3 regions of the Proteus sp. Marseille-Q3619 genome follow, and region 3 is predicted to be linked to each of the others. Evidence: predicted binding sites of a transcription regulator. Region 3 holds the regulator's gene; each other region holds the start of a gene.
The links. The regulator CRP, encoded in region 3, controls carbon source genes, mostly activating them, when cyclic AMP is high. The targets are predictions, from matches to a motif close to ATGTGANNNNNNTCACAT.
Positions count from the first base shown of each region.

Region 1 (3,272 bases), 350 kb from region 3:
TTGTGGGTTTTGTGTTGCTTTTTCCAAGCGCTATTTGTGATGGATATAGAGGGTTCTTTTTCTGGACTAGGTATAATTATCTGGCAAAAAGAGTCAATAATCTCAGGTTAGAGCATTATTGATAATCCATTAAATTTTTATGTGAACAGGGATCCTTCAATGCAACTCATTATGAGCTTGGTCGGAATGGCAACATTAATATTGATAGCCATTCTGTTTTCCAGCAATCGACGTGCAATTAGACTACGTACAGTTGGTGGCGCATTCCTTATTCAGATTGGCTTAGGTGCATTTGTTCTTTATTCCGACGGTGGTCGCGAAGTGCTTCTTGCGGTTTCTGATGGTGTTAAGAATGTTATTGATTACGGCAATAATGGGATGAGCTTCCTATTTGCAGGCCTAGTATCAGATAAAATGTTCGAGTTGTTTGGTGGTGGCGGTTTCGTATTCGCCCTACGCGTACTGCCTGTTATCGTGTTTTTCTCTTCTTTAATTGCTGTGCTGTATTACCTCGGCATTATGCAAATTGTGATTAAGATTCTTGGTGGTGGTTTACAGAAAGTCCTTGGTACATCACGCACAGAATCGATGTCTGCAACAGCCAATATCTTTGTGGGTCAGACCGAAGCTCCGCTTGTTGTTCGTCCTTATATTGCAAGAATGACAACCTCTGAGTTATTCGCTGTTATGTGTGGTGGCCTTGCTTCTGTTGCTGGTTCTGTTCTTGCTGGATATGCAAGCATGGGCGTGCCATTAGAGTATTTGATTACGGCATCATTTATGGCCGCACCAGGTGGTTTACTCTTTGCTAAGCTGTTGATCCCTGAAACAGAAACGCCAGACGATCAAAAAGATGCGCTGGATAAAATGACCGATGAAGAAAAACCAGCAAATATTATTGATGCAGCTGCAGCTGGGGCATCTTCAGGTTTACAGCTTGCTCTTAACGTCGGTGCTATGTTACTTGCTTTCGTTGCGTTAATTGCATTAGTCAATGGTATCTTAGGTGGCATTGGTGGCTGGTTTGGTTATGAGAATTTCTCATTAGAATTAGTATTAGGTTGGGTTTTTGCACCTATTGCTTTCTTAATCGGTGTACCTTGGAGTGAAGCGACCGTTGCTGGCTCATTTATTGGTCAAAAACTGGTTATTAATGAATTCTATGCTTACTCTGAATTTAGCAAATATCTACAAGATGAAGCTCAAGTTGCTGCATCAGGCTTAATCATCTTATCAGAACAAACAAAGATAATTATCTCCTTTGCACTGTGCGGTTTTGCTAACCTCTCTTCCGTTGCTGTACTGCTAGGTGGTTTAGGTGGAATGGCTCCAAATCGCCGTAAAGACGTGGCTCGTTTAGGGATGAAAGCCGTACTTGCTGGTACACTCTCTAACTTAATGAGTGCGACGATTGCAGGTTTCTTCTTTGCATTAACCGCAATGGCTGTTGTTGCTGCTTAATTGATTTTGATTATAAAGAGCAGATGGGTTTTGCCTGTCTGCTCTTTTATGTTTGTTTTCTGCTGTAATGTTAACTACTTTTATTGTGAGAGATATTTCGCAATTTGTATTGAATAGGGTCAATAGCGATATCATTTCATATTGATCTCGCTTTTTTTGCGTTATAAAGACGACTTAGAGGCGTTATTCGAGTAACATTAAACCAGAAAATGACCTAATTGTGATGTTGATCACACTTATATGTCATTGTTTGCAAGTTGCATTTGATTAGTGTGACGTAAAGCACATCTAATTGTTCCTTAGCGTGTTCAAATAAGATGTGCTGAAACTTCATGGAATGGCGAAGGCTCAATGACGGGTCGCCGAAGTGAGCATAGCGCGGTGAGAGGGAGCTCAGCTGTCGTTGTAGCGCAAGTTACAACAACATCTTCAAGGAACCAAGTCCGCTCGCCAACAAATTTAATCGCTAACCTTAAGCGTACGCCCAAAAGGGCTTGAGAAACATCGTTGGAGAGTTTTATGACAGATTTAACCGCTGCAGCGCGCCTTGCGCTGTCTTTGATGGATTTAACTACATTAAATGATGACGACACTGATGCAAAAGTGACTGCATTGTGTCATCAGGCTAAAAGCCCTGAAGGGAATACAGCCGCTATTTGTATCTATCCACGTTTTATTCCGTTAGCACGTAAAGTGTTACGCGAACAGGGTACTCCAGAAGTCCGTATCGCAACCGTAACTAACTTCCCTCATGGTAATGATGATTTAGATATCGCATTAGCAGAAACCAACGCGGCATTAGCTTATGGCGCAGATGAGGTTGACGTAGTTTTCCCTTACCGTGCATTTATGGCCGGTAACGAGCAAATCGGTTTTGATATCGTTAAAGCATGTAAAGAAGCTTGCGCAGACGCGGGTGCTTTACTGAAAGTAATTATTGAAACGGGTGAGCTGAAAGATCCAGCGCTTATCCGTAAAGCATCTGAAATTTCAATCAAAGCAGGTGCTGACTTTATTAAAACTTCCACAGGTAAAGTACCTGTAAATGCAACACTGGAAAGCGCTGAGTTAATGATCCAAGTGATCCACGATATGGGTGTTGGCAAAGAAGTTGGTTTCAAACCAGCGGGTGGTGTACGTACCGCTGAAGAAGCTGCTCAATACCTTGCATTAGCTAACCGCATTATGGGTGACAACTGGGTTGATGCCCGTCACTTCCGCTTTGGTGCGTCAAGCCTGTTAGGTAATTTATTAGCTACTTTAGGTCATGGCGAACAAAAATCGTCTAGTGGTTACTAATCCATTCGTGAAATACGCCCGCTTTTCGTTATTGTGGGCGTTACCAATGCTATAAAACCAGGAGGTTGCAGTGTTTCTTGCCCAAGAGATTATTCGTAAAAAGCGTGATGGTCATCCTTTAACTGAGGAAGAAATTCGTTTTTTCATTAATGGCGTCAGAGATAATACTGTTTCTGAAGGTCAAATTGCTGCCTTAGCAATGACTATTTATTTCCACGACATGACAATGCCAGAGCGTGTTGCTTTGACATTAGCTATGCGTGATTCCGGTTCAGTACTGAACTGGAAAAGCCTAAACTTAAATGGCCCAATTGTTGATAAACATTCAACCGGTGGTGTGGGTGATGTTACTTCACTGATGTTAGGGCCAATGGTTGCTGCTTGTGGTGGTTATGTTCCTATGATTTCTGGTCGTGGATTAGGCCACACAGGCGGAACATTAGATAAGCTTGAGGCAATTCCGAGCTTTGATATTTTCCCTGATGATGAGAAATTCCGCGACATTATTCGCA
Region 1 covers NZ_CBDIMP010000001.1:1,548,687-1,551,958, reverse strand. Annotated here, with positions in the region: gene ACWPWK_RS07065 (NupC/NupG family nucleoside CNT transporter) at 160-1,461, shown strand; gene deoC (deoxyribose-phosphate aldolase) at 1,981-2,760, shown strand; gene deoA (thymidine phosphorylase) at 2,831-3,272, shown strand, end outside.
Region 1: deoC (deoxyribose-phosphate aldolase) is a predicted target of CRP. The motif match lies at 1,732-1,749, and genes of this name have one in related genera.

Region 2 (3,272 bases), 1.6 Mb from region 3:
AGTTCATTTCATCTGCGCTGATGACGCCCACGGCACGCCAATTATGCTGAAAGCTCAACAACTGGGTATTACACCAGAAGCCATGATTGAAGAAATGAGCAAAGAGCATCAGCAGGATTTTGCTGGCTTTAATATCAGTTACGACAATTATCACTCTACACACAGTGAAGAGAGTCGCCAATTATCGACTAAAATTTATCTTGCACTGAAAAAAAATGGTCACATCAAAAGCAAAACTATTTCTCAGCTTTATGATGAAGAAAAAGGCATGTTTTTGCCTGACCGCTTTGTAAAAGGCACTTGCCCTAAATGTAAAGCGCCAGACCAATATGGTGATAACTGTGAAGTTTGTGGCTCTACTTACAGCCCAACCGAATTAATCAACCCACGCTCTGTTGTATCAGGTTCAACGCCTGTTATGCGTGAAACTGAGCACTATTTCTTCGACTTACCTGCATTTAGCAATATGTTACAAGAGTGGATACGCTCTGGCGCTCTGCAAGAGCAAGTTGCAAATAAAATGCAAGAGTGGTTCGACAGCGGTTTACAACAGTGGGATATCACTCGTGACGCACCTTATTTTGGATTTGAAATCCCAGATGCACCGGGTAAATATTTCTATGTATGGCTAGATGCACCAATCGGCTACATGAGTTCTTTCTTAAACTTATGTGAAAAACGTGGTGATTTAAGTTTTGATGAGTTTTGGAATAAAGACAGCAAAGCAGACCTTTATCACTTTATTGGTAAAGATATCGTCTATTTCCACAGCTTATTCTGGCCAGCCATGTTAGAAGGCAGCGAATACCGCAAGCCAACCAACCTGTTTGTTCACGGTTATGTCACTGTAAATGGCGCGAAGATGTCAAAATCTCGTGGCACCTTTATTACAGCGCGTGCTTATCTTGATCATTTTGATGCAGATTGCCTACGCTATTACTATGCAGCAAAACTTTCCTCACGCATTGATGATATTGACCTAAACTTAGAAGACTTTGTTCAACGTGTTAACAGCGATATTGTTAATAAAGTCGTTAACCTTGCATCACGTACAGCAGGTTTTATCAGCAAGCGTTTTGATGGCAAATTAGCAGATTCTTTAGATGATGCTAAGCTTTATCAACACTTTGTTGATATGAAAGAAACTATCGCACAGTCATTTGAAAATCGTGAATTTGGTAAAGCAGTTCGTGAAATCATGGCATTAGCGGATGAAGCCAACCGCTATATTGATGAAAAAGCGCCGTGGGTTGTAGCAAAACAAGAAGGTCAAGATGCACAGCTACAAGCTATCTGTACAATGGGTATTAACTTATTCCGCGTACTGATGACATATCTGAAACCTGTTTTACCTTCATTAACAGAACGTTCAGAAGCCTTTTTGCAAACCGAATTAACATGGGATGCGCTTGCACAACCACTTTTAGGTACAGAAATCACCAAATTCAAAGCACTGTTTAACCGTATTGAAATGGATAAAGCCAATGCAATGGTTGAAGCATCTAAAAGCACCATTGCACCTGTAAAAGAAGTCACAGGACCATTAGCAGATTCACCAATTCAAGAAACGATTAAGTTTGATGATTTTGCGAAAATTGATATGCGTATCGCTGAAATTAAACAAGCTGATTTTGTTGAAGGATCAGATAAGTTACTGAAGCTAATTTTGGACTTAGGTGGTGAGACTCGCCAAGTCTTTTCTGGCATTCGTACAGCATACCCAGATCCGAAAGTGTTGGAAGGTCGTTTAACGGTAATGGTGGCAAACTTAGCACCTCGTAAAATGCGTTTTGGTATTTCAGAAGGCATGGTAATGGCGGCAGGACCTGGCGATAAAGATATCTTCTTACTTAGCCCAGATTCTGGTGCAAAACCGGGTCAGCAAGTGAAATAACAACCAAGATTCATTTGCCAAATCAATAAATGGCGGGGTTCTATAAGAGCCCCGCTCTTTTTTTATTGTGATCCGTAGCACACTTTCAAAATCGGTGTATGATAAATCTGTTAGTTGATTTGGGACACTTACTTATGAAATCTAAACGGGCACGATTGCAGATTACACTTTGGCATTATCTACGATCTTTTTTGGTACTTTATCTTTGTCTCTTTGCGGGTAATCTTATTTCAGCCCTTCTACCCTTCGCGGTTCCAGGCAGCATTGTTGGCTTACTTATTCTCTTCGGTTTACTTGCTTTCCAGCTTATCCCTTTGCGCTGGGTTAAACCGGGTGCCAATATCCTCTTAAAAAATATGACATTACTCTTTATTCCTATCGGAGTGGCAGTAATGAATTATTATGACTTATTAAGTCAGCAACTTTTCCCTATTGTTTTAGCAAGTGTGGTAAGTACCTTTGGTGTTATGGCATTAGTCGCTTATTGCTCACACTATGTTCACCGTGAGCGCATTATCGTGGGTGCAAAACCTGACATAGTTGAGGACGTTGTAGAAAAAACGCAACAGAAAGACGACGATACAGCGTTAAGTGAGAAGAAAAAATGTTAATGTTAATGAATATTTGGTGGTCACTTCCTTTAACCATAATTGTCTTTTATTTATCACGTAAACTTGCTGCTCGTTATAAATTGCCTATATTGAACCCCTTGCTTATAGGTATTGCGGTTATTATTCCTATTTTATTAATCACTCATACACCTTATGAGCATTATTTTGCCGGTAGTCGTATTTTAAATGACTTATTGCAACCGGCTGTGGTTGCCTTAGCCATTCCACTTTATCAGCAATTACACCAAATTCGCGCACAGTGGAAATCGCTGATCAGTATTTGCTTTATCGGTAGTATTGCCGCAATGGTCAGTGGTACTGCGATTGCCTTATGGGCAGGAGCAACACCCGAAATTGCTGCATCAATTTTACCTAAATCAGTGACAACACCTATCGCAATGGCTGTCGCAGATTCCATCGGTGGTATTCCTGCAATCAGTGCTGCATGTGTTATTGCAGTAGGTATTTTAGGTGCCATTTTTGGTCACACACTCTTTAAAATACTGCGTATTCCTACTCACGCATCTCGTGGTTTAGCAATGGGAACCGTTTCTCACGCAGTGGGAACAGCAAGAGCGGCTGAAGTCGATTATATTGAAGGTGCTTATAGCTCACTGGCATTAATGACCTGTGGGATTATTACTTCCCTTACAGCGCCATTTATCTTCCCTATTATTTTGCATCTTTATAGTTGATACCTTTCTTATTCTCCATTCTTAAATCCTCGATTTAATTAAAGTTATTTCGGGGATTTTTACTATAAATTT
Region 2 covers NZ_CBDIMP010000001.1:3,460,548-3,463,819, reverse strand. Annotated here, with positions in the region: gene metG (methionine--tRNA ligase) at 1-1,894, shown strand, start outside; gene ACWPWK_RS15925 (CidA/LrgA family protein) at 2,029-2,505, shown strand; gene ACWPWK_RS15920 (CidB/LrgB family autolysis modulator) at 2,505-3,200, shown strand.
Region 2: ACWPWK_RS15925 (CidA/LrgA family protein) is a predicted target of CRP. The motif match lies at 1,960-1,977, and genes of this name have one in related genera.

Region 3 (3,272 bases):
GAGGACACTCACAAGAGGCGGTAAGAGATTCGGTTGTACGCTCAATGGATGATTATATTAGCTATATTATTCCTCAATTCTCACGCACTCACATTAACTTCCAACGAGTTCCAACGGTTGATACTTCAAACCCTTTTTCTGCCAAAGCAATCCCCACTCTCGATGAAAGCTTTATTGTTATTCGTTTTCGAGGCTTAACCGATATTGATTTTCCCTATTTACTTGCGATGTTGCATGGCTCATTTATGTCAACAATAAATACTATTGTTGTACCGGGCGGGAAATTAGGATTAGCGATGGAATTAATTATGGCGCCATTAGTCAAAAAATTATTAAATGGCGAAAAGATAAGTTAACCAAAATAAAATTTATCTCTATAAAAATAATATCCCATTAATTAAGGGATATTATTTTTCGAATTAAACTTTATTTTAAAATATCAAAATTAGTCGGCATCTTTTATTTCAAATGAATGCGTAATATTGGCTGCTTTTCCTAGCATTAAAGAAACAGAACAATATTTTTCTGCGGATAATTGAACAGCTCGTTCTACGATTTTATCCGTTAATTCTTTACCTGAAACAATAAAATGTAAATTGATATCAGTAAATAGACGAGGGGCTTCTTCGCGTCTTTCTGATGTTAATTTCACTTCACAATCAGTCACTTGGTGACGACCTTTACGTAAGATGCTCACAACATCAATAGCGCTACACCCACCTGCAGCAATTAATACCATTTCCATTGGGCTTGGTGCTTTATCACCCGAATTTCCATCCATCATGATTTGATGACCAGAAGAAGACTCACCGACAAAAGATAAATCTTCTACCCACTTAACTCTCGCTTCCATTTATTTTCCCCTAAAGATGACAGAAACTAAAAGAGTACATTCTCATAATTCAACTAGCAATTAGCAAATAGGTTTATTATGCTGACTGCGTAAAACGAGACTTAATGCACTAATTGTGTTAAAAACAATATCTGCTTGATGATAGTGGTTAAGATCAATGCATTATTTTCTCATTTATTATAATCTACTCCATATTAACTTACCGTGTTCTCAGGAAGTTAATAGGTAAAGATAGGATTTTTAAGCACGCTGTATCAAAAGGGAACCTATCCGTTTTGAAAGGCTGCATTTAACGTACAGAGGATAACGCGAATGGTTCTCGGCAAGCCGCAAACAGACCCGACTCTTGAATGGTTTTTGTCACACTGCCATATTCACAAATATCCATCCAAGAGCACGCTGATCCACCAAGGTGAGAAAGCGGAAACACTTTATTATATTGTTAAAGGTTCCGTGGCTGTTCTTATTAAAGATGAAGAAGGAAAAGAAATGATCCTCTCCTACCTAAATCAGGGGGATTTCATCGGTGAACTTGGATTATTTGAAGAAGATCAAGAACGTAGTGCATGGGTTAGAGCAAAAACAGCCTGTGAAGTAGCAGAAATTTCCTATAAAAAATTCCGTCAATTAATTCAGGTTAACCCTGATATTCTGATGCGCCTTTCTGCTCAAATGGCGAACAGATTACAAACAACATCAGAAAAAGTAGGTAACCTTGCTTTCCTTGATGTTACAGGCCGTATTGCACAGACCTTACTAAACTTAGCAAAACAACCCGATGCCATGACGCATCCTGATGGCATGCAAATTAAAATTACACGTCAGGAAATTGGTCAAATCGTTGGTTGTTCACGCGAAACTGTAGGCCGTATTCTCAAAATGCTAGAAGATCAAAACCTGATCTCAGCACACGGTAAAACTATCGTCGTTTACGGGACTCGCTAAGTTTCCCCACCCCGAACAAACAATAGCCCAATAAAAGGGCTATTGATGATACAATCTGTATAAACCCCATCCTTATAGATGGGGTTTTTAGTCCGCACTACCCTTTTACAAATTCCGCAATAGCCGCTTTTAATGCCACCATTCCTTCTTGTAATTCTTCTTGGGTAATAATTAACGATGGTGTAAAACGCATTACATCTGCTCCTGCGTTTAACATCATTAAGCCATGTTTGGCAGCAAGACTGAGTAACTCTTTGGCTTTACCTTTATATTGTGGTGCCAATTGCGCACCGATCAATAAACCTTGTCCACGGATTTGCGAAAAGACATCGTACGTTTGATTAATTGCCACCAGTTCATTCACAATCCATTGATAGCGCTTTTCTACACCCTCAAGTACCTCAGGTGTATTAATTAAATCAAATGCGACATTACCCACTGCACAAGCTAATGGATTGCCACCATAAGTTGTACCATGAGTCCCTACGCCCATTACAGAAGCTATTTCATGTGTTGTTAACATCGCACTGAGTGGAAAACCACCTCCTAGCGCTTTTGCAGTTGTAATAATGTCTGGTGTCACATCATAGTTCATATAGGCGAAAAGCTTGCCTGTACGTCCCATACCTGTTTGTACTTCATCAAGAACAAGCAGAGCTTGATGCTTATCGCACAATTCACGTAGCCCCCTCATAAACTCAGGTGTTGCTGCCGTGACACCACCTTCACCTTGCACAGGTTCCAATACGACAGCACAAGTATGGTCGTCAATAACAGCTTTAACCGCCTCTAAATCATTGAAAGGAATATGCACGATATCTGCAGGCTTAGGGCCAAAACCATCTGCATATTTAGGTTGCCCACCAACAGATACTGTAAACAGTGTTCTGCCGTGGAATGCATGGTGAAAAGCAATAATTTTAGTTTTATAAGGACTATGGCGAGTGATGGCATAATGGCGAGCCAACTTAAATGCTGCCTCATTCGCTTCTGCGCCTGAATTGGCAAAAAAGACACGTTCTGCAAATGTGTTATCTATTAATTTTTGTGCTAAACGCAATGCTGGTTCATTAGTAAAAATATTACTAACATGCCAAAGTTGTTCGCTTTGTTCTTTCAAGGCTTGATTAAGAGCAGGATGAGCATGCCCCAGTGCTAAAACAGCAATACCACCAGCAAAATCAATATACGATTTTCCCTGCTGATCCCAAACACGGCTACCCATCCCTTTGACAGGAATAAATTCTGCGGGTGAATAAATTGGCAACATTACTTGATCGTAAGTTGCCCGGTTGATGCTTTGCTTTGTCATTACCCCACCTGATCGTTATTCATATTCAATATGAAAATATAATCACTAAATATGAATAAAAAATCAAATGTGGTTTTGTATAAAAAGGCGTTATTTCGCTATTTAAATGCTATCCATTTAATATTTAAGGAAATTATTTAATAGCTCATGCCCTTGTTCACT
Region 3 covers NZ_CBDIMP010000001.1:1,900,742-1,904,013, forward strand. Annotated here, with positions in the region: gene ACWPWK_RS08700 (phosphoribulokinase) at 1-356, shown strand, start outside; gene ACWPWK_RS08705 (OsmC family protein) at 446-853, opposite strand; gene crp (cAMP-activated global transcriptional regulator CRP) at 1,166-1,798, shown strand; gene argD (bifunctional acetylornithine/succinyldiaminopimelate transaminase) at 1,896-3,110, opposite strand; gene ACWPWK_RS08720 (aminodeoxychorismate synthase component II) at 3,228-3,272, opposite strand, start outside.